DNA from 4 places in the Pseudoalteromonas maris genome. Region 3 is predicted to be linked to each of the others. Evidence: predicted binding sites of a transcription regulator. Region 3 holds the regulator's gene; each other region holds the start of a gene.
The links. The regulator ArgR, encoded in region 3, controls arginine synthesis, uptake and breakdown. The targets are predictions, from matches to a motif close to ANTGAATANNTATTCANT.

Region 1 (6,200 bases), on a different contig from region 3:
AAAGCATTGATTAGTTGCAGAACTTTGATCTGTTTAGGGTCGCCCTGACCCCCTTCTGCGATTACTACTTCCCGATGTTTATTTTTTGCCAGTTCGGCGAATTCAGCGCGCACTTGCGAATGCTTGGTTTCAACATCCACACCTTCCACTTTTGGAAGTTGTTCGAACACTTCACGCCATTCTTCTGGCACAGAAGTCACATCATCAAGATATGCTTCATAAAGCTCCTCAACATACGCAACGTTACCGCCGTATAGATGAGAAGACTCTAGCCATGCCTTCATCACACCATCGTGCATTTATAAGCCCTTTTATCTAGCGCAGATTTACATTTTAGGCTTACTCAATTGTATGAGTAAGAGATCGAAGAATGGCCAGACAGACGTCTAGCCATTCTTAGCGTTTATTATGCCCTTAAACCGAACGATTAAGAAGCATTGATTTGATTTGGCCAATCGCCTTAGTCGGGTTCAATCCCTTAGGACAAACGTTGACACAGTTCATGATGTTGTGACAACGGAACACGCTGAAAGCGTCATCCAAATCAGCCAAGCGTTGCTCTGTTGCTGTATCACGGCTATCAGCTAAGAAACGATAAGCGTGTAGCAAGCCCGCTGGACCAATAAACTTGTCTGGGTTCCACCAGAAACTCGGACAAGATGTAGAACAACACGCACACAAGATACACTCGTATAAACCGTCTAGCTTGTCACGCTCTTCGATTGACTGAAGGCGCTCACCAGCTGCTGGCGTGTCATTAATTAGGTACGGCTTCACTTTTTCGTATTGAGTATAGAACTGAGTCATATCAATTACTAGGTCGCGAACAACCGGTAAACCAGGTAGTGGACGAATGATAATTTTGCCTTTGCCGTTTTTCTGCAAAGCTGACACTGGCGTAATACACGCAAGGCCGTTTTTACCATTCATGTTCACACCGTCAGAACCACATACACCTTCACGACATGAGCGACGGAAAGACAGTGACGGGTCTTGCTCTTTAATAAGCATTAGTGCGTCTAGCACCATCATGTCACGACCTTCTTCCACCTCAAGAGTGTAATCCTGCATGCGCGGCGCGTTATCCACATCTGGATTGTAACGATAAACAGATAATTCTAAAGTTGCCATCGTCATCTCTCCTAGTAAGTACGAGCTTTAGGTGGGAATGCTTCACGCAACTTAGGCGCGTAGTTTACTTCGCGTTTTGACATCTGTTCAGTCTCTGGGTTGTAGATACTGTGACATAGCCAATTCTCATCATCACGATCTGGGTAGTCGAAACGAGAGTGAGCACCACGGCTCTCGGTACGGAAGTTTGCTGCCACCGCTGTTGAGTAAGCAGTTTCCATCAAGTTGTCTAGCTCTAAACACTCGATACGCTGAGTGTTGAAATCGCTTGATTTGTCATCAAGACGCGCGTGCTGTAGACGCTCACGGATTTCTTTAAGCTCTTTAAGACCTGTTGCCATTGCGTCACCTTCACGGAATACCGAGAAGTTAAGCTGCATACATTGTTGTAGGTCTTTTTTGATCTGAACTGGGTCTTCACCTTGACCTGGCTTAGACGTCTCCCAACGATTGAAGCGAGCAAGTGCGCCGTCAATGTTATCGCTAGAAGCTTCACGCTGAGCTTGGTATCCATTTAGGTAAGTACCTAGGAAGTTACCAGCAGCACGGCCGAATACTACAAGGTCAAGTAGTGAGTTACCGCCTAGACGGTTTGCACCGTGTACAGATACACATGCAATTTCACCCACTGCAAACAAACCTTCAACCAGCTGGTCGTTACCTTGAGCATCAACACTCAGTACTTGACCATTTACATTGGTTGGTACGCCACCCATCATGTAGTGACATGTTGGAATTACAGGAATTGGCTCTTTAGCTGGGTCAACGTGTGCAAATGTTTTAGCTAGATCACATACACCCGGTAGACGCAAGTTAAGGGTTTCCTCGCCTAGGTGGTCAAGTTTAAGCTTGATATGTGGACCCCAAGGACCTTCACAACCACGACCTTCACGGATCTCTGTCATCATTGAACGAGCAACAACGTCACGAGATGCTAAGTCTTTTGCATTTGGTGCGTAGCGCTCCATGAAGCGTTCACCGTCTTTGTTTAGAAGGTAACCACCTTCACCACGACAGCCTTCTGTAACAAGTACACCAGCGCCAGCAATACCTGTTGGGTGGAACTGCCACATTTCCATGTCTTGCATCGCAACGCCTGCACGCGTCGCCATACCTACACCATCACCGGTGTTGATGTGCGCGTTAGTTGTAGATGCGAAGATACGACCAGCACCACCTGTTGCAAGAACAACAGCTTTAGATTTGAAGTAAACAACTTCACCCGTTTCGATATCGATTGCTGTACAACCTACAACCGCACCGTCGTCGTTTTTCACTAAATCTAGTGCATACCACTCAGAATATACGTTAGTTTTGTTTTTAACGTTCTGTTGGTAAAGGCAGTGAAGAAGCGCATGACCTGTACGGTCAGCTGCTGCAGCAGTACGCGCTGCCTGCTCACCACCAAAATTCTTTGACTGACCACCGAATGGACGCTGATATACGCGGCCATTTTCAAAGCGAGAGAAAGGAAGACCCATGTTCTCAAGCTCAGTGATTGCCTCTGGGCCAGTTTTACACATGTACTCGATAGCGTCTTGGTCACCGATGTAATCAGAACCTTTAACCGTATCGTACATGTGCCACTCCCAGTTATCCTCGTGCGAGTTACCAAGTGCAACAGTGATACCACCTTGCGCTGAAACTGTGTGAGAACGTGTTGGGAACACTTTTGAGATAAGTGCACATGACTTACCTGATTCGGTAATCGCTAGTGCTGCACGCATACCCGCGCCGCCTGCACCGATTACTACCGCGTCAAATTCGCGAACTGAATATTTCACTTAAACACCCCATAGAACGAACAGGCCGATTACTACGTAAGCAATAGCCATAAGGTTTAGTACGAAGCCAAGGAACGCACGAAGTTTAGCGTTCTTCACATAGTCAGTTAGTACCTGCCACAGGCCGATACGTGCGTGCACCATGATGCAAGCCAGTGCCACAAGTGTGAACACTTTCATTGCTAGGTTGCCAAATAGGCCTGACCACGCTTCATAGGTTAGTGCTGGAGTGCATAGCAGATAACCAATAATGAACAGTGCATACGAGCTGATGATCAGCGCAGTTGCACGAAGAGATACGAAATCCTGAACGCCATCGCGCTTAAGAGATGCTTGATTTAAGACCATAGCCAAACTCCCGCTAGAACAGCAACAATTACCCACAACACGAAACCCGCTTTCGCTGTCGCGTTAGCTGAGTCTAATTCTTTCCACGGGCCCATATCTTGGACTAAGTGGCGCACACCTGCGATGAAGTGATACGAAAGAATGGTGAGGGTACCCCAGGCGATAAATTTGGCAACAAACCCGGTTAACAGGTTTTTGACAAATTCAAATCCTTCCGGAGAAGATAAAGACTCAGCCCATGCCCAAATCACAAAGGTCAAGGCAAAGAACATTGCTACACCGGTTACGCGGTGCAGAATTGAAGCTTTGGCCGTTGCTGGCATAGAGATGGTCGTTAGATCGAGATTTACAGGTCTTTGCTTTTTCACAGTTACTTGCCCATCTTGCTCACATTGAAAATAGAGCCATCTACATTGTTTTTATAACCACTTACGTATTGCTACGTAAATGCGCTCACTGAAATAAATCCCAGACACGCAAAAATTCACTTCAGACGGTTTCCAATCAAGTGAACAATATTCACGTTTACATCTAGAATCTACTTAAAGACGTTACGGTATTTAACCTCCGACAGTATATAAGCCTGCAAAGGATATTACAATTCTTGTTTAGTGTGAGTGGTTTGCGAATTAGCCATTGGTATAATATTTAATCTATAAAGAATATTTATTATACGAATGTGCATTAAAATTGACTTCCCACCCCTCTTGTACGTTAGAATGATCGGAATTTGCTTAACATTAGTATCATGCATAACGGCGACAGCTAGTTATTCTTATTAGGAGATAAATAGATGGCAGATAAGAAAGCCACAGTCCATATCGATGGACACGACCCGATTGAGCTTCCAATTTATGAAGGCACAGCGGGTCAGGACGTTATTGACGTTCGTACCTTGGGTTCACACGGATACTTCACTTATGACCCAGGTTTTATGTCTACTGGCTCTTGTGACTCATCTATCACCTACATCGACGGTGCTAAAGGTGTTCTACTTCACCGTGGTTACCCAATTGATCAGCTTGCTGAAGGTTCAAACTACGTAGAGCTTTGCTATCTTCTTCTTAACGGTGAGTTACCGAGCGAAGCTGAACTTGAGAAATTTTCAAACTCAATCACCATGAGTACTATGGTGCATGAGAAGGTGGCTGCATTCTTCCAGGGTTTCCGTGTTGACGCTCACCCAATGGCAATGTTGTGTGGTGTTGTTGGTGCTATGTCTTCTTTCTACCACCAAGATCTTGATATTGCAGATCCAGCTCAGCGTAAGCGCAGTGCAATTCGTCTAGTAGCTAAACTGCCTACTATCGCAGCAATGGCTTATAAATACACGATTGGCCAACCTTTCGTTTATCCACGTAACGACCTAAGCTACGCAGAAAACTTCTTGCACATGATGTTCTCAGTGCCTTCTGAAGAGTACAAAGTGAGTCCTACCCTTGCAAAAGCAATGGACCGCATCTTCATGTTGCATGCTGATCACGAACAAAACGCGTCTACTTCAACGGTACGTATCGCTGGTTCATCTGGTGCTAACCCTTACGCGTGTATCGCTGCTGGTATCGCGTCACTTTGGGGTCCTGCGCACGGTGGTGCAAACGAAGCATGTCTAAACATGCTTCAGCAAATCGGTTCAGTGGATCGCATTGACGAGTACATCGCAAAAGCGAAAGATAAGAACGACCCATTCCGTCTAATGGGCTTCGGTCACCGTGTATACAAGAACTTCGACCCACGTGCCACAGTAATGCGTGAAACATGTCACGAAGTACTTAAAGAGCTGAACATTGAAGATCCACTTCTAGACGTAGCAATGCGTCTTGAGCAAATCGCGCTTGAAGACCCATACTTCGTTGAGAAGAAACTATACCCGAACGTAGATTTCTACTCAGGTATCATTCTTAAAGCGATTGGTATTCCAACAAGCATGTTTACAGTGATTTTTGCTATGGCGCGTACCGTAGGTTGGATTTCACATTGGGACGAGATGCTATCTCAGCCTGGTCATAAGATCAGCCGTCCACGTCAATTGTACAAAGGCGCGACTAAGCGCGACTACGTACCATCTGACAAGCGCTAATACGCTACTTCATTAGAGAGGCCGCTATCACAGCGGCCTTTTTTATTGCCATTTTAGGCCAATTCACTACAATGTCCGCCATTAACAATGCCCCACAATTCCACTGTTTCTATGTTCGATATCGATAGCATTACAAAAGACTTTCCTGCCCTTGCCCATCACGCCAACAACGACCTGGTGTACATGGACTCAGCGGCAACGAGTCAAAAACCCCAGTGCGTTATCGATACGCTAAGCACGTTTTACACGACAAATAATGCCAATGTGCACAGAGGTGCACACCAACTTTCTCAGCAGGCTACGTCAGAGTATGAAAATGCGCGTGCTAAGGTCAGTGAATTTATTAACTGTCAACGCAATGAGCTTGTGTGGACAAAAGGCGCCACAGAATCTATCAATCTTGTCGCATATGGGCTGACGCCACATGTGACGTCTGATGATGTGATTTTAATAACTGAGCTTGAGCATCACGCTAATATTGTGCCTTGGCAACAATTGGCAAAGCGCACCGGCGCTTCGGTTAAAGCCATTCCTGTGACGAAAAGTGGTGTACTAGATGTTGACGCGGCCTATCAGCTTATTGCGCAATATAAACCAAAAGTATTTGCAATCGCCCATGCGTCTAATGCACTTGGTAACATTAATCCCGTGGCTGACTTGGTTGCTAAAGCTAAAGAACATGGCGCATGGACGCTTATTGATGGCGCCCAATCACTGCTTCACCTGCGCCCAGACATGCAGGCGTTGGGATGCGACTTTTTTGCATTCTCGGCCCATAAATGCCTTGGTCCTACCGGCGTTGGTGGGCTGTATGGTCGTTATGAGTGCTTAGAACTGCTCGATGTTTTTCAAAGTGG
Region 2 (6,200 bases), 140 kb from region 3:
ATTAAAATGTATCGCTGGTATGTGCGGTTCACTGTATTTGTTATCGCCATTTTTCTCTATATCAGCGCTAGGGTAAGTGAAAAACTCGCTTTCACTGCTAACAACCACTGGTAATTTTCGATAAAGTATAGGCCCGTTCAAAGGAGCAGTGTAATGAAAGATTTCCTTATTGCGCCATCGATCCTCTCGGCAGATTTTGCTCGATTAGGAGAGGATGTTGAGCGCGTAATTAGTGCTGGTGCAGATGTTGTGCACTTTGATGTGATGGACAATCATTATGTGCCTAACCTCACGTTTGGCCCGATGGTGTGTAAGGCGCTACGAGACTACGGAATTACAGCACCGATTGACGTGCATTTGATGGTCAAGCCTGTGGATGCATTAGTGCCCGAATTCGCTAATGCTGGGGCGAGCATCATTACTTTTCACCCAGAAGCCAGTGAACACGTTGACAGAACCCTGAGTTTAATCAAAGAGCATGGCTGTAAAGCTGGTTTGGTATTTAACCCAGCTACACCTTTGCATGTGATTGAGCATGTGATTGATAAGCTTGATGTTATTTTGCTCATGTCGGTTAATCCTGGGTTTGGTGGACAAAGTTTTATTCCACACACTCTGGATAAAATTAAGCAGGTGCGCGACATCATAGATGCTAGCGGTCGCGATATCCGTTTGGAAGTCGATGGCGGTGTTAAAGTTGATAATATCGCTGATATTGCCGCTGCAGGAGCAGACATGTTTGTCGCCGGTTCAGCTATCTTCAGTCAAAGTGACTACCAAGTTGTGATTGAGCAAATGCGTGCCGAATTAGCAAAGGTAGCGTCGTGAAGTACGACGCCTTATTGTTCGATTTAGATGGCACCTTGGTTGATAGTGTGCCAGACATGTACCTCGCTACTAACTTGATGCTTACAGACTTAGCTCGTCCAGTCATCTCTCACGCTATGGTGAGCGAGTTTGTTGGTAATGGCATTGAGCAACTTGTCATCAGGGCGTTAAGTGGTGACATGAATGCAAACCCGCTACTTAGTGAGGCTGAGATAGAGCGCGCTACGACATTATTTTGCGAACACTACCTTGAAGTAATCGGCCAACACAGTGCCCTGTATCCTCATGTGCAAACTGTGCTTGCGGCGTTTAGTGCTCTACCCAAAGCTGTCGTTACCAATAAAGCGCGTCGCTTTACCACCGAGCTACTGCACAAACATGGCATTGATAGCCATTTTAACGTGCTCGTCTGTGGTGATGATGGCGATAAAAAGCCTTCGCCTCAGCCGCTTCTTAGCGCCTGCAAAGCGCTGGGCGTTGAGCCGAGCAAGTGCTTGATGATTGGCGACTCAAAGTCTGATTTGTTAGCAGCACAAGCAGCCGGTATGGATTGCCTGGCGCTCAGCGGTGGGTACCATCAAGGTGAAGACTTATCGCAGTACAATCCACAGTACCTCTGCAGCCAATTCTTAGATATAATCACGGCCATTAACTGATTTAGCAATAAAGGAACATCATGAGTAGACCAGTAGTGTTAAGCGGCATTCAGCCAACAGGTGGTATGACAATCGGCAATTATGTTGGCGCCATTAACCAGTGGCTAAGTTTGCAAGAACATCATGAAAGTTACTTTATGTTGGTTGACTTGCATGCCATCACGGTACGCCAAGAGCCAGAGTTACTGCGCTCTCGTGTACTGGATGGCATCGCTTTGTATGCAGCATGTGGTATTGACCCAGAAAAAGCCGCTTTATTTGTGCAGTCACAAGTGCCAGAGCACGCGCAACTAGCGTGGGTATTGAACTGTTATGCGCAAATGGGTGAGCTTAATCGCATGACCCAGTTCAAAGATAAGTCATCAAAACATGCCAATAATGTAAACGTGGGCTTGTTCTCTTATCCCGTACTTCAAGCGGCTGATATCTTATTGTATCAGGCAGATCAGGTACCAGTGGGTGAAGATCAGAAACAACACTTAGAGCTGACCCGCGATATCGCTACCCGTTTTAATAACCTGTACGGTGACGTGTTTAAGATCCCAGAGCCGTATATTCCTGAGCTCGGTGCGCGCGTAATGAGCTTGCAAGACCCGTTGAAGAAAATGTCTAAGTCAGACGACAATCCAAATGCCTACATCATGTTGCTCGATGAACCGAAGAAGATTGAGAAGAAACTCAAAAAAGCAGTGACCGATTCGGACGAGCAAGCACGTATTTATTTTGATAGAGACGAAAAGCCAGGTGTGTCGAACTTGTTGACCTTACTTTCGGTTGCCACTAAGCGCTCGATTGAAGACTTAGTGCCTCAATACGAAGATAAAATGTATGGTCACTTGAAAAAAGATACAGCAGACGCTGTGGTCGCTATGATTGAGCCAATTCAGCAGCGCTTCAAAGAGATTCGTGCAGACCAAGCTTTATTAGATAGCATTATGGCAAGCGGTGCGCAAAAGGCGCGCGCCAAGGCAGAGCCAACATTGAAAGCCGTGTACGATGCGCTAGGCTTTATCCCTCGTCCGTAAGCATCTGCGCGCTTTTAAATATCTAAAGCCAAGCTTTGCTTGGCTTTTTAGTGGAAGATTCCATGTTATTGATGATCGACAATTACGACTCATTCACCTTTAACTTGGTGCAGTATTTCCAACGCCTAGACCAAGATGTGTTGGTTAAACGCAATGATGAGCTCAGTGTTGCTGATATTGCTCAACTTAAACCACAACATATCGTTTTGTCTCCGGGGCCGTGTAGCCCGAACGAAGCAGGTATATGTTTGGATGTAGTGCGTCGTTATCAAGGTGACATACCCATACTCGGTGTGTGCTTGGGGCATCAAACGATTGCTCAAGCTTTAGGTGCAGAGGTTATTCGTGCGAAACACGTGATGCATGGCAAAACATCTCGTATTCGTACCACGGAACAGGGAGTTTTTTCAGGGCTTCCTGAGTACATTGAGGTCTGTCGCTATCATTCTTTGGTTGTTGCCCCTCAAAGCGTACCAAATGACTTACAAGTGACTGCTTGGACTGAGAATATTGCTTCAGAGATGGATGAAATTATGGGATTGGTTCATACTTCTAAAGCGTTAGAGGGGATCCAGTTCCACCCAGAAGCAATTCTGACCGAGCACGGACTTGATATGTTGCAACATTTTATAAATAGATACTAACGACCCAGGTATGGTTCCAAAAACAGAGCTTACTCGACAGCGTGTTACTGCACTTGAACAACGTTTCAATGATCTTCTATTGGGACACAGTTTCGCACAGCAGCAGCTTGGCTTTATTCAGACCTTCAGCGGTGGTGATGATAAACCACTTAAGCAGCGGACTCTGCTATCTGTAGAACAAGCAGCTCAGTCCAAACGCGAACAAGCCACCTCCAAACAAATGCAGTATAGAGCAAGAGTAAGCGCTAACTTGCATTCTGTTATTGATAATGCCATTAACCAACAGTTAGACGACCTCGATAACATTTATTACGACCTCATTGGCATTCAAGATGCAGTCCCTTTGATGATCGACAAACTAGCCACTAAAGCTGCCAGTCTTAATAATATTGAAGTGCTTATGAAAGACTTAGGTTGGTTAGGTAAAGAGCTCGTTGCCTTAGTTAATTTGCCCCAGTACCGCCAAGAGCGGAACATGCGCGCAGTAAAAATAGATACACCAGCGTTAGCTCTTCGTTATCTTGGCATTGAAAATCTGAGGCTGACAATTCCCACCTTCGCCATGCGTCATTGGCTTCCTTATAGCACCGAACCTTTTCCACTGCTCAAGCGTAAATTGAGGCAATCGGCAATGACGCGAGCTATTGCGGCTTATGAGATTGCGAGCTTACATCAACAGCCAGCCTTTCCAGCCTACATTGGTGGATTATTCATGGAATTGGGTAAGATAGCCCTGACGCGCTTGTATTTGAAAATCTTCCAACAAATCTCGCAGCGCAAACTGACGTTAGCACGTGAAGATGGTAACAAGGATTTGTACGATGCGCTGTTTGCAATTGAGCCAGATCCGCTATTTTTGCGTAATTTGTTTGTCGAGCGCTCAATTGAAGTCACTCGTCGTTTGGTAGAAAAAATGGAGTTAAAGTACTTGCCCCTTAACACCATTTTAGATGATATCGCCTTAGTCGAATCTTATGAGCAATCAGGAGTGGCTAAATCAATTGCATTAGCGGATTGTTACAACCAATGCATGATGCTTAAAGAACATCAGCTTATTGAACCAGATGAAATAGCCTTGTGGTATGACTATGTGGGCCTAGAAAAGGCGCACGTGAGTTTGCTAGAAAATACCAATCTTAATAGCCTTGCCTTGCAAATTGAGACGATTTAAGTCGTCGCTGAAAAAAAATTGTAAATTTTTTTACGTATATTCATTCAACTCCCTCCTGTCACGCTGCACTGAAGTGATACTAAGCGCGCGATGGGTTTATTGCACTTAACAGGAAAATAGTTATTCACTGAAGGTGCAAATATATCCTCAATCTCAATAATGACGCGGTCTACATGAAAGCTTTGCATGAGACTTCGTCATTTTTTTCTGAAATAATACCCAGCATTAACAGGTGTCTGAGCACCAACATTAGGCCACCTTGGGTGGTTTTCAAAGTGTTAACCTAGGCAAGCAAACAAGATGGTTTGTATTCCCACTCTCACACAGCGACCTAGTGTTAAATAGACTCTATGAGGAAATAAAATGACAGTTAATCGCGCATTATTCGACGAAGTAATGGTACCTAACTACAACCCGTCAGAGGTTATCCCTGTTCATGGTGAAGGGGCTCGCGTGTGGGATCAGCAAGGTAATGAGTTTATCGACTTTGCTGGAGGCATTGCTGTTAACTGTCTAGGTCATTGTCACCCTAAACTTGTTGCTGCGCTAAAAGAGCAGGGCGAGAAGATTTGGCACTTATCAAACATCTGGACGAACGAGCCTGCGTTGCGTTTGGCCAAGAAAATGACCGATGCAACGTTTGCTGAGCAAGTGTACTTTGCCAACTCAGGTGCTGAGGCGAACGAAGCTGCGTTGAAATTAGCGCGTCGCTGGGCACTTGATAACTATGGTGCGCAAAAGTCTAAAATCATTTCATTTAACAAAGGCTTCCACGGGCGCACATTCTTCACTGTGACTGTGGGTGGACAAGTGGCCTATTCAGATGGCTTTGGTCCTAAGCCAGGTGACATCGTGCATTGTGATTACAACGATCTGGACGCATTTAAAGCGCTGATTGATGAAGATACCTGCGCGGTAATGATGGAGCCGCTACAAGGGGAAGGCGGGATCATTTGTGCAGAACTAGACTTTGTTAAAGGTGTTCGTGAACTGTGTGACAAGCACAATGCATTGTTAATTTTTGATGAAGTGCAAACAGGCGTAGGCCGTACAGGTGAATTGTACGCCTATCAAGGTCTGGGTGTAACTCCAGATATTCTTAGCTCAGCAAAAGCCTTAGGCGGTGGTTTCCCTATTGGCGCGATGTTGACGACCAAAGAAATTGCGAAGCACTTAAAGCCGGGCACTCATGGTTCTACATATGGCGGTAATCCATTGGCATGTGCGGTTGCTGAGGCTGCGTTTGATACCATTAATGATCAAGCTGTACTTGATGGCGTTAAAGAAAGAGAAGTGTTGTTTAAGCAATTACTTAACGATATCAACGACAAATATGACGTTTTCTCACAAGTGCGTGGTAAAGGTTTATTGATTGGAGCCGTGGTGAACGACAAGTTCAAAGGGCGTGCACGTGACTTCTTAGTTGCGAGCATGGCACATGGATTGATGTCACTGGTAGCAGGCGCCGAAGTAGTTCGTTTCACGCCTTCATTGGTGATCACTGAAGAAGAGATCCGTGAAGGTATGTCACGTTTCGAAAAGGCAGTTGCAAGCCTAGTTTAAGATTTACTGCGTCTATCACAGGCGCACATTATGAAGGGCTGGCTCATATGCCAGCCCGTTGCGGATTTAATTTTAGGGAGTAAGCGGATCAATGATGGTTCTTCGCCCAATCCAACAAGAAGACTTCCAAGAACTGCTGGTTATCGCAGAAGAGTCGGGTCATGGATTCACCTCGTTACCACTTAACGAGGAATTGTTACGTAACAAGATCAATCGTTCAGTGGAGTCATTTTCTAAACCGACAGATAAAGCCGGTGATGAAGGATATTTGTTTGTTCTAGAAGATTCTGAAACAGGCGAAATCGCAGGAACT
Region 3 (6,200 bases):
ATACATCTGACGCAATGCCGTAGTCGTCGCTAAGGATTTGCGCCGCTTTACGAACTTCATTCATGATTGTGCCAGAGCTTAGAAGCTGCACTTGACCTTTGCTGCCAGCATAACTTTCTAGCTTATAGATACCCTTACGAATACCTTCTTCAGCACCTTCTGGCATAGCCGGTTGATGGTAGTTTTCGTTCATCAGAGTCAGGTAGTAGAACACGTTCTCTTGGTTCTCACCGTACATACGACGGATACCATCTTCGATGATTACTGCAACTTCATAACCGAATGTTGGGTCGTAAGAAATACAGTTAGGAACTGTGTTTGCAAGAATGTGGCTGTGACCATCTTCGTGCTGTAGACCTTCACCATTAAGCGTTGTACGACCTGCGGTAGCACCTAGTAAGAAACCACGTGCTTGCTGGTCACCTGCCATCCACGCCATGTCACCTACACGTTGGAAGCCAAACATTGAGTAATAGATGTAGAACGGGATCATTGGTAGATCGTTGGTGCTGTAAGATGTTGCTGCAGCAACCCATGATGACATTGCACCTAGCTCGTTGATACCTTCTTGCAGTACCTGACCGCCTTGGTCCTCTTTGTAATAAGAAACGATGTCACGGTCTTCTGGGTTGTAGTTCTGGCCACGTGGGTTGTAAATACCGATTTGGCGGAACAAGCCTTCCATACCAAACGTACGCGCTTCATCAGCAATGATTGGCACGATATTTTTACCAATACCTTTGTCTTTTAGTAGCACATTAAGCGTACGAACAAACGACATAGTCGTTGATACTTCACGCTTTTGCTCTTCAAGTAGAGGCTTAAATGCATCTAGCTGAGGTAATGCCAGCTCTTCGCTAAAGTTAGGAAGACGCTGCGGCGTGTAGCCATGAAGCGCATTACGACGTGCATGCAAGTATTCGTATTCTTTCGAACCTTCTTCCAATGTTAGGTAAGGAAGGTTAGCCAGATCGTCTTCTGATACCAAATCTTCAAGACCTAGACGGTTACGTAGATGTGCTACGTGCGTCATGTCCATTTTCTTAACTTGGTGCGCAATGTTTTTACCTTCAGCTGCATCACCCATGCCGTAACCTTTCACGGTTTTAGCAAGGATCACAGTTGGACGACCTTTGGTTTCTTGCGCCGCTTTGAATGCTGCGAATAGTTTTGATGGCTCATGACCACCACGCTTCAGCGCGAAGATTTCTTCGTCTGTCATATCAGCAACAAGCGCTGCTGTTTCTGGATAGCGGCCGAAGAAGTGCTCACGCACGTAGGCACCATCTTTGGCTTTATACGTTTGGTAATCACCATCAACTGTCTCGTTCATCAGCTGTAGTAGTTTACCTGTTGTGTCTTTAGCAAGTAGCTTGTCCCAACCACTGCCCCACACAACCTTGATTACGTTCCAGCCAGCACCTTTGAACAAACCTTCAAGTTCTTGAATGATCTTGCCGTTACCCATAACTGGGCCATCTAGACGCTGTAGGTTACAGTTAACTAGGTAGCACAGGTTATCAAGACCTTCACGCGCAGCGAACGAAATTGCACCGCGTGATTCTGGCTCATCCATCTCGCCATCACCAAGGAATGCGTAGACGCGCTGATTAGAGGTATCTTTTAAACCACGACCATCAAGGTACTTAAGGAAGCGAGCTTGATAGATTGATGCGATTGGACCTAGACCCATAGATACAGTTGGGAATTGCCAGAATTCAGGCATCAATTTAGGGTGTGGGTAAGAAGGAAGGCCATTGCCATCAACTTCTTGACGGAAATTGTCGAGTTGCTCAGCCGTTAAACGACCTTCAACGAATGCGCGAGCATAAATACCCGGTGAAATGTGACCTTGGTAATACACTAAGTCACCACCGTCTTGCTCGTTAGGCGCACGGAAGAAATGGTTGAAACACACTTCGTAGAATGCAGCTGACGACTGGAAAGACGCCATGTGTCCACCTAAGTCAAGATCCTTCTTAGACGCACGCAGAACAATCATGATTGCATTCCAACGGATGATAGAACGAATACGGCGCTCTAGATTTACATCACCCGGATATGCAGGTTCTTGGTCTGCTGGAATAGTATTAACGTAGTTTGTTGTTGTGCCTGTTGGCATATCAACGCCGTCTAAACGAGCTTGCTCTAATACTTGCTCAAGAATAAATTGCGCTCGCTCAACGCCTTCTTCACGCACTACAGACTCAAGGGCTTGTAACCACTCTTGGGTTTCAAATGCGTCTACGTCAACTTTATTGACTTCAGACATATGGAGTTTTCCTTATGTTTAAAATACGAATTTAAAATGCCAAAAAGCCCCTATGCGAGCCATGCTCCACAGGGGCTTACAGCGAATTTTATTGTGCTCGAGTACGTCGTAATGAGCGCTCGATACGAGAGTGCTCTTTGGTTGCTTCCAGTAATGCTTCTTCAATAAACGCTAAGTGTGCATTACTGGCTAGACGTGCCTCTTCTGGACGACCTTCAATCACGGCATCCATTAACACCTGACGATGCTCAGCGAGTTGCTGAGAAACCGCGGTTTTCTTCAAAAGTACTTGCAAGTTTTGCAGTACATTTTGCTCCAACAAGGCTTGCATGCCGCGCACTAGGTGCAACAACACCACATTGTGCGACGCTTCAGCGATACTAAAATGAAATGCATTGATGGCTTTGGCCTTCGCTGACAAATCATCACTCGCTTGGGCAATCTTGTCGAAACTTTCTTTTACTTTCACAAAGTCATTTTGCGTTCCACGCAGCGCCGCATAGTACGCCGCAATCCCTTCAAGGGCATGACGAAACTCAAGTAAGTCAAACTGAGACTCAGGGTGTTTACTGATCAACTCAAACAGCGGATCACTTAACCCTTCTTCAAGCTGGTTTTTAACAAATGTGCCACCACCTTGACGGCGCGTTACTAAACCTTTGGCTTCCAGTTTCTGAATTGCCTCACGCAGTGAAGGTCGAGACACTTCAAATTGTTTTGCCAGCTCACGCTCCGGTGGCAATTTCTCACCAGGTGCCAGCGACCCCTCCAGAATCATGTTCTCAAGTTGCGCTAGGATCACATCTGAAAGTTTCGCTGCTTTGACTTTTAATGACATTGTTATTTTTAGCTTTGGGTAAATTGGTCATACCAAAAAGTGCAGATACGTTACCAGATTCACCCTAGGCTGTCAAAAATGCCGGTAAACGACTCAAAAAGTGTTCACTCAGTATGGAATATATGGACAAAAATTAAAGTCTTTTTCACATTGCAACAAATGGTCATACCAGTTAAAGCACCAATTTTTGACCATAAAAAAGCCCCCACACCATTGATGTAGAGGCTTTATCCACCTAAAACGACCGCTTAAGTGGCAGCTAACTATTTAAAATAGCAAGCTTATTTATTCATGAAGTCGATACCTTCTTGGATATCTTTGTTCAGAGTTGCAAGCATGTCGTCTTTTGCTTTTTGCTCGAACGCGCTTAGCTCACCGTAAGAAAGAAGCTCTTCAACACCGTTCTTACCTAAACGTACAGGCTGAGCGAAGAATTGTGCGTCTTCACCGTTACCTTCAACGTAAGCGTACTCAATTACTTCTTCGCCTTGCATACCTTTAACTAGAGAAAGGCAGAAACGCGCTGCTGCTGCCCCCATAGATAATGTTGCGCTACCGCCACCCGCTTTTGCTTCAACTACTTCAGTACCAGCATTTTGAATACGCGTTGTTAGTGATGAAATTTCCTCATCTGAGAAAGAAGCGCCTTCAACTTGTGAAAGTAGAGGTAGGATAGTTGTACCTGAGTGACCACCGATCACTGGTACTTTAACTTCACTTACGTCTAGACCTTTAAGTTCAGCAACGAAAGTCTCTGCACGGATAACGTCTAGCGTCGTTACACCGAATACGCGAGCTGGATCGTAAGTACCTGCTTTTTTGAATACTTCAGCAACGATTGGCACAGTGCCGTTTACTGGGTTAGTGATGATACCAACCATCGCTTTAGGACAGTTTTTAACGATACCTTCAGCAAGTGTTTGCACGATGCTTGCGTTTACGTTGAATAGGTCAGCGCGGTCCATGCCAGGCTTACGAGGCATACCTGCTGGAATTAAAACGATGTCACAACCACTTAGTGCTGCATCAAGGTCGTCTTTACCGAAACCTTTTACTGCTACTGCAGTTGGGATGTGTGATAGGTCTACAGCAACACCAGGAACAACAGGCGCTACGTCGTATAGCGACAGTTCAGAACCTGCTGGAAGGCTATTTTTTAGTAGTAAAGATAGCGCTTGACCGATACCACCGGCAGCACCTAAAACGGCAACTTTCATTTTAATTCTCCGTAAAATAACGAGACTAGTTTGTAGAGATTGGGTCGTGTGACCAATTGATGGCCATAAAGATAATGAAAATGGGCGCTAAAAACAAATTTATCGTCGTTATTTTGATGATAATCTCAACTATGGTCGTAAACTTAGGTGTAAACAGCAAGTCGTGATGAAATACACTCACTTCTTAGGTAGAATGTTTACAATTTATTGCAAAGAAGAATGACATTATGCAAGCGCAAGAAAAACAAGAAGCACTGGTCAAGGCATTCAAAGCCATCCTCAAAGAAGAAAATTTTGGCTCTCAAGGTGAGATAGTTGACGCCTTAAAAGAGCAAGGCTTTGACAACATCAGCCAGAGTAAAGTGTCGCGCATGTTGAGCAAATTCGGTGCAGTAAGAACGCGTAACGCGAAACAAGAAATGGTGTACTGCTTACCAGCAGAACTCGCGGTGCCAACGGCTAAATCACCATTACGCCAACTGGTGATCGACATCGTACACAACGAAATGATGATCATCATCAACACCAGTCCGGGTGCGGCTCAACTTATTGCCCGTTTACTGGACTCATTAGGCAAAGCCGATGGTGTACTGGGCACGATTGCTGGGGACGACACTATTTTTATCGCCCCTGCCAAAGTATCTGAAATCGATACCACGCTAGAGCGCGTGCGTAAGTTATTCGACAACGTCTAACTTTTTAAACTTTTAAGAAACTCGATTGAGGGAGCAAAAAATGCAGCTCCCATATCCGCCTGCGTAAAATCAAGCCACGCATCATAATGCTGGTGATCACCTAGTTGGCTTTTGAGCATCTGCGCAAATGCAGAGCCACTGGCCGAGCAGGTAACTGACAACATTCCTTGCTTGTTCATGCTACCAAATGGCATGCCTTGATGCAGAATAAGCGGTTCACCCTTTTCGTCTTTTAACTCAGTGCATACGGCATGGCTGTTGGCATTGAGTGGCATAAGTAGCTCACTATCCAAGCGCGTACGCCCCATCACCAGCTCTTGATCCTCAATGGATAATGCTTGCCACGCATTAAGATTATGGGTGAAACGTTGCACATGAATATAACTGCCTTGCACAAACTCTGCGTCGCCCTCATCAACCAATGCAGTGAGCATTTTTTGTCGACCGCGAGGTGTATCAGGGGCATAAACAAAGCCATTAAAATCACGGCCATCCAAAAATCGAAAGCAGGTGATCTCTTCCACTAATTCAACATCAGGGCTCAATACTTGCAAAACACGTTGGCCAAACAGGTGGTTCACGTCTTCTCTATCAGAGCGTATTTGGATGAATAAATCGAACGGTCTCACACCCACACTGTGATCAGCATTAGCAAAGCTTGGAAAGCTAGCCAGCTCACGGGGCATCCCCTGTGAGTAGAAATGAGGCCAATATTGCGCACCAATAGCAACAAAACTAGATACCATTGCCTCGGAAAAACGGTCGTCATATTCCGCTTGCAATTCAACTAGTTGTGCAATTTTGCTTTTAACCGTTTCATCATGTCCATCTAAGACATTAAAAAACAGATGCAGGCCATGTAAATTCGCCTGCGCACAAACGCCAGACTGCGCTTTAGGCATGGATGCTAAATTCCTTCGACTTTTATTGTTATGCGTGCTTTATCATAGCGCCTCTTGGTGCGATGAATAAGCGATTAATCAGTAAAGAAATTTACCGAGTGTGAGGTAATTGTAATCGATAGCTTTTGTGTCGGCAAAAACTCTTGTTCAGGTTGGCTTACGGGTACTTCAATTTCCTGCTCACCTACGCGCACACGATACACATATTCAGTGCCCACAAAACGCTTAGAAAGCACGGTCACTGTGCCTTTGTCATCAGCAACCAGATGTAAATCA
Region 4 (6,200 bases), on a different contig from region 3:
TACTTTTCAATATTACCTATGGTCACCGCACCGAACTCTTCATTAAGCGTACACGCGCCCTCACACAAACGGTCTTGTGGACACACACGACCACACACCTCAGGTAAACTATTAGTGCGGTGCGACAGCTCTGCAGCTTCAAGAATACGACCAGTGCGAATAAGCTTTAGCCACTGTGGGATGTAGTTGTGAACTGGGCACTTCCACTCACAATAAGGGTTACCGCAATCCAAACAACGGTCAGCTTGAGAGTCGACTTGGTTTTGTGAAAACGGCTCGTATATTTCAACAAACTGCTGCTTACGGGTTGAGATGGGCTTTTTACGCGGATCAACACGCTGCACATCAATAAATTGATAAACATTTTGGCTCATACTTCCTCCTACTGTGCCTGCACACGCAATTCTGCGCTACTGCGGGCACGGTGGCCCAATAAACTATTCACATCACTTGATTTAGGCTTAATCAGCTTAAACAGAGGCAAGTACAAATCAAAGCTCGCTAATATTGCTTCTGCTCGCGCCGAACCTGTTAAATCAAGATGTTCTGCTATCAAGCCACGTAAATGCTCTTGGTGTGTAGCCAAGTTATCAAGGGCCACAATCTCAACCAGCTCAGGGTTGATGCGCTTATCAAAATCTTTACCTTCATCAAGCACGTAAGCGAAACCGCCCGTCATGCCTGCACCGAAGTTAATGCCCACTTTGCCTAATACGCACACTACACCGCCTGTCATATATTCACAGCCGTTATCGCCAAGCCCTTCAATGACAGCTGTAACGCCCGAGTTGCGCACTGCAAAGCGCTCACCCGCACAGCCCGCTGCAAACAACTTACCGCCTGTTGCACCATACAAACAGGTGTTACCAATAATGGATGCTTGATGTGATTGGAAACAAGAGCCCACAGGCGGGCGCACTACCAAGCGGCCACCAGCCATGCCCTTGCCGACATAGTCATTAGCATCACCAATCAAGGTCATGTCCAAACCACCAGCGTTAAACACACCAAATGATTGCCCTGCGGTGCCATGCAATTCAATGCGCACCGCGTCTGCGGCCATACCTTGGTTACCGTGCTTAGAAGCAATATAGCCCGACAACATGCCACCGACTGAACGGTCGGTATTACATACGCGTGTCACTAACGCGGTACCCGATTTACTATCAATCGCTGTTTTCGCTTTAGCTAGCAGCTCCTCATTCAACGTCCCAATATAGTGCGACGTATTCGGTGCTGAGCAATACAAAGACTGGCCACTGATATTCTTTGGCTGCGCCAGCAAATGCGATAAATCCAGTTTTTGCTGTTTCGGTGTATTGCCTTCTATGACTTCTAACAAATCAGTACGCCCGATCAAGTCCACAAGGCGCGTTACGCCAAGTGAAGCCATAATTTCGCGGGCTTCTTGAGCGATGAATTTAAAGTAGTTCATCGCCATTTCTGGTAAACCGTGATAGTGCTTAGCACGTAGGGTCTCATCTTGTGTTGCTACGCCCGTTGCGCAGTTATTCAAGTGGCAAATGCGAAGATACTTACAGCCAAGAGCAACCATAGGGCCAGTACCAAAACCAAAGCTTTCAGCACCCAAGATGGCCGCTTTTATGATATCCAAGCCTGTTTTCAAACCACCATCGGTTTGTAAACGAATACGATGACGTAAGCCGTTTTCGACCAACGCCTGCTGCGTTTCAGCAAGGCCGAGTTCCCATGGGCTGCCAGCATATTTAACTGAGGTTAACGGGCTTGCGCCAGTACCACCGTCATAGCCAGCAATGGTGATTAAATCGGCATAGGCTTTAGCAACACCTGTAGCAATCGTGCCTACGCCAGGCTCAGATACCAGCTTGACCGAAATCATGGCATCAGGGTTCACCTGTTTTAAATCGAAAATCAGCTGTGCTAAATCTTCAATCGAGTAAATATCGTGATGTGGTGGTGGTGAAATCAGCGTCACACCCGGCACCGAATATCTCAATTTGGCGATGTACGGTGTGACCTTTTCACCCGGCAATTGACCGCCTTCACCCGGTTTAGCGCCCTGCGCCACCTTAATTTGAATCACATCGGCACTACGCAAGTAATGTGGAGTGACGCCAAAGCGACCAGACGCCACTTGTTTAATACGTGAGTTTTTCTCAGTGCCGTAACGCAGTTTATCTTCACCGCCTTCACCAGAGTTAGAACAGCCTCCTAAGCGGTTCATGGCGATCGCCAGCGCTTCGTGTGCTTCAGGTGACAACGCACCAATACTCATGGCCGCCGAGTCAAAGCGTTTATATAAATCCGTTGCCGGCTCTACGTCATCGATATCAACAGCCGTGCAGTTCGCTTTTAACGCCAACATGTCACGCAAGTTCGTTACAGGACGCTTATTCACAAGATCCGCATACACGTTATAGTCGCTGTAATCACCGGAGCGAACCGCTTTTTGCAGAGACTGAATTACATCTGGGTTATATGCGTGATACTCGCCACCGTGAACAAACTTCAACAAACCACCGTGGCTTAACAATTTACGCGGACTAAACGCCAGCTTACGCAAACTCGTTTGATCGTGTTCAAAGTCGTCGAAATTAGCACCACTGATACGGTTGGCAACACCGTTAAAGCATTTCTCTACCACGTCGTCTGACAGACCCACTGCCTCAAACAACATTGAGCAACGATACGATGCTACCGTACTGATGCCCATCTTCGACATGATTTTGAATAGGCCTTTGTTGATAGCATTGCGATATGACAAGGTCACCTCGCGGTATGACTTATCAATGGTTTTATCATCACTCATTGCCACTAATGATTCATAAGCCAAATACGGGTAGATAGCGGTCGCACCAAACCCGAGTAACACAGCAAAATGATGTGGATCACGGGCGCTGCCCGTTTCAATGATGATGTTAGTGTCACAACGTAAGTTGTTGTTAACTAGGCGCTGATGCACTGCACCTACTGCCATAGCAGCGGGAATGGGCAGACTATCTTGCGTGATTTGACGATCGCTTAGGATCAGCATCACGGTGCCAGCTTGTGCTTTGCGCTGTGCTTCATCACACACTCGGTCAATCGCTTGTGCAAGCGTTTCTTCGCTGGTGTAGTTCAAATCAACTTGGCTGTGTGAGTAGTACTCATCACTGGCACTGCGCAACTGCACCATGTCTGAGTACATCAATACCGGTGAGTCGAACTGCAAACGCTTTGCATGCCCTGTCGTTTCATTAAATACGTTTTGCTCACTACCAATACAGGTCGCCAACGACATAACGTGATTCTCACGCAGCGGATCGATAGGTGGATTGGTCACCTGAGCAAACTTTTGACGGAAATAGTCATACAGTGAGCGATGTCCTTGAGACAACACTGCAAACGGCGTGTCATCTCCCATCGAACCCGTGGCTTCTTGACCATTTTCGCCCATTACGCGAATAACTTGATCCAGCTCTTCGTTAGTGTAACCGAACATTTTTTGATAGATCAGCAGAGTATCATCATCAAAAGAACGGTTCCCCGCCTCTTTATCACTGAGCTGCTCAAATGGAGTAAGCTGTTTGACGTTTTGCTCCATCCATTGCTTGTATGGGTGGCGCGACTTTAAATCTTGGTCAATTTCGTCTGAGTGCCACACCTTGCCATGCAAGGTATCTACAACCATCAGTTCGCCTGGACCAACACGCCCTTTTTCTACCACTTCATCTGCAGCATAATCCCAGATCCCCACCTCTGACGCGAGCGTAATAAAACCATCTTGGGTGACCACATAACGCGCTGGGCGCAGGCCATTTCTATCAAGATTACACGCCGCAAAGCGACCATCAGACATAACAATACCCGCTGGACCATCCCAAGGTTCCATGTGCATAGAGTTAAAGTCGTAAAAGGCACGCAGGTCATCATCCATCGCACGGTTTTTTTGCCATGCCGGCGGCACAAGCATGCGCATAGCACGGAACAAATCCATGCCACCAGCAAGGAATAACTCAAGCATATTATCTAGACTCGAGGAGTCTGAGCCGCTTTCATTTACAAAAGGCGCCGCTGTTTGTAAGTCCGGCAATAACGGTGAAGCAAACTTGTAGGCACGCGCTCGTGCCCATTGGCGGTTACCAGTGATCGTATTAATTTCACCATTATGGGCCAAATACCGAAATGGTTGGGCGAGTGGCCAGCGCGGTTGTGTGTTGGTTGAAAAACGTTGGTGGAATACACAAATTGCCGATGTCATGCGCATATCGGCCAAATCGAGATAAAAATTTGGCAAGTCATCAGGCATCATCAGGCCTTTATACACTGTGACTAGACCAGACAAGCTAGCGATATAAAAATCGCTGTCATCAACGAGTTGCTTTTCAATGCGACGTCGCGCGATATATAAACGGCGCTCTAAATCTTTGGGTCGCCACCCTTCTGGGGCACTTACAAATACCTGTACAAATTGAGGCAGTTGCTTGAGCGCTATTTCACCTAGACACTCTGTATTAGTCGGCACATCACGCCAGCCAACAAGCGTCAGGGTCTCTTGCTCTAACTCTTTGTTGATTACCTTTTTAGCTGTTTGTGCCTTGATTGGATCTTGGCTAAGAAAAATCATGCCCACAGCATAGTTCTTGCCCAACAACCATTCGTTTTCCTTCGCTATTGCACGAAAGAAACTATCTGGTTTTTGCATCAGCAAACCACAGCCATCACCCGTTTTACCGTCGGCTGAGATGCCGCCGCGGTGCTCCATACGAGCCAGACCTGTGATCGCTGTGCGAATTAACTTATGGCTAGCTTGGCCGTTAACCTGAGCGATTAAACCAAACCCGCAATTATCTTTTTCTAAATTTGAGTCATATAACATGTTGGACCCCCATCCCCATTGCTACTGCACGTCGGCTGCTCATTAACCTGGATGTAATGCTGACACGACGGACTGTAAACGCTAACTCTTTGTCTACAGGGTGTCAACGAAATAATGAATACATATTCACATCATTGAATTTTTTTCATTATTTGTAAACACCACGACAATGTAAACAACTTGCATCATTTAGCCACGTTATTTTCGTTATTTTTAACATGACACCAGTGTCATTTTTAAAAAGTTGACAATTTACGTTTAATAGAAACAGGTTTACGTTAACGTAAACTGCCGGGCTTGGTGAATAATTATTCACTGATGTGAATATTGATTTACTTTGCTTTTTTATTGCTGGCTGCATTCATTGCCAATTTGCAGGGCAAATTCAACGTCCATATTTGCCGCTTTGAATTGCTCTATGGTTGTATTGATATGCTGCAATAATGTTTGCCACCGAGGTTTAGATTTAGACAACGCAAAATATAAAGATTGCTCAGTAATAGCGGGCTGTAGCACTCGGTATGCACGTGTGTCTATGCCCGCCCTGTTTGCTAGGGTATCAATCACAGTTGGATCGCCGATGATAAGGTTTACTCTCGCTCGCAGTAACAAGGAAAGGTTTTGCGCGTCGTCCACTGCTAGGGCTGTTACTAGTTTACCACTGTCGATTAACGCATCGACATCTGGCGAGTTTTGGTACCCCCTTACAACCCCCAGTGAATAATTAGGCAGCTCAGTCAGGCTTGGTGCCTCTTTTATATTACTTTTGGCCAACGCAAGATAATTGACAGGCGTATTAGCAAAGGGCACCGACATGGCTAAATGTTGCAGTCGCGTATCTCCGGCAACAACATCTGATGGAGAGCTCGGTTCGATTTCATACTCGGGCGCAAGAATATCGGCATGACCCAGTTCAACCATACGCACAGCGCGTACCCATGGCAAAAATCTAAACTCGGGGTTGTAACCTGACTCAATGAGTACCGCGGCCATATAATGGGTGAGCCAACCATTTTTGCACTGCTGACGCCCGATATAAGGCGGCCAATTTAATGTCGCCACGATCACTGTACTGGGCTTACCCGCGTCAATAAATAACGATTGTACTCGCCACTCACCTGTGTAGTTGCGTTGCACTGAGCCTACTTGATATTGAAGGTGGAATTCATTGGTGGGACTGAGCGTGTCCTTTGCATGTGTGCAAAAGACACTCAATAGTGATGTAAAGATAACAAATGCAAAATAACGCTGTAATAGAAACACGACTTTTTCTCCACAAACGTTTCTACACAGTGTAGTAGATACTTGGACGTGTTGAGCTTTTATGTATGAATATAGGTAAAATTAAAAAAGCCAGCTT

Region 1: AAEU32_RS12610 (citrate synthase) is a predicted target of ArgR. The motif match lies at 3,942-3,959, and genes of this name have one in related genera.
Region 2: AAEU32_RS06180 (aspartate aminotransferase family protein) is a predicted target of ArgR. The motif match lies at 4,436-4,453, and genes of this name have one in related genera.
Region 4: gltB (glutamate synthase large subunit) is a predicted target of ArgR. The motif match lies at 4,954-4,971, and genes of this name have one in related genera.

The regions. Positions count from the first base shown of each region.
Region 1 covers NZ_JBMMUF010000009.1:49,175-55,374, reverse strand. The annotation lists gene AAEU32_RS12635 (2-oxoglutarate dehydrogenase E1 component) at 1-299, opposite strand, end outside; gene AAEU32_RS12630 (succinate dehydrogenase iron-sulfur subunit) at 415-1,131, opposite strand; gene sdhA (succinate dehydrogenase flavoprotein subunit) at 1,143-2,915, opposite strand; gene sdhD (succinate dehydrogenase, hydrophobic membrane anchor protein) at 2,916-3,263, opposite strand; gene sdhC (succinate dehydrogenase, cytochrome b556 subunit) at 3,254-3,631, opposite strand; gene AAEU32_RS12610 (citrate synthase) at 4,057-5,343, shown strand; gene AAEU32_RS12605 (aminotransferase class V-fold PLP-dependent enzyme) at 5,431-6,200, shown strand, end outside.
Region 2 covers NZ_JBMMUF010000003.1:265,448-271,647, reverse strand. The annotation lists gene rpe (ribulose-phosphate 3-epimerase) at 154-828, shown strand; gene AAEU32_RS06200 (HAD-IA family hydrolase) at 825-1,484, shown strand; gene trpS (tryptophan--tRNA ligase) at 1,505-2,509, shown strand; gene AAEU32_RS06190 (anthranilate synthase component II) at 2,572-3,153, shown strand; gene AAEU32_RS06185 (HDOD domain-containing protein) at 3,164-4,324, shown strand; gene AAEU32_RS06180 (aspartate aminotransferase family protein) at 4,688-5,887, shown strand; gene astA (arginine N-succinyltransferase) at 5,979-6,200, shown strand, end outside.
Region 3 covers NZ_JBMMUF010000003.1:121,782-127,981, forward strand. The annotation lists gene aceE (pyruvate dehydrogenase (acetyl-transferring), homodimeric type) at 1-2,272, opposite strand, end outside; gene pdhR (pyruvate dehydrogenase complex transcriptional repressor PdhR) at 2,361-3,110, opposite strand; gene mdh (malate dehydrogenase) at 3,392-4,327, opposite strand; gene argR (transcriptional regulator ArgR) at 4,555-5,022, shown strand; gene AAEU32_RS05485 (Dyp-type peroxidase) at 5,019-5,924, opposite strand; gene AAEU32_RS05490 (ABC transporter ATP-binding protein) at 5,999-6,200, opposite strand, start outside.
Region 4 covers NZ_JBMMUF010000001.1:224,237-230,436, forward strand. The annotation lists gene AAEU32_RS01050 (FAD-dependent oxidoreductase) at 1-374, opposite strand, end outside; gene gltB (glutamate synthase large subunit) at 383-4,840, opposite strand; gene AAEU32_RS01060 (substrate-binding periplasmic protein) at 5,186-6,103, opposite strand.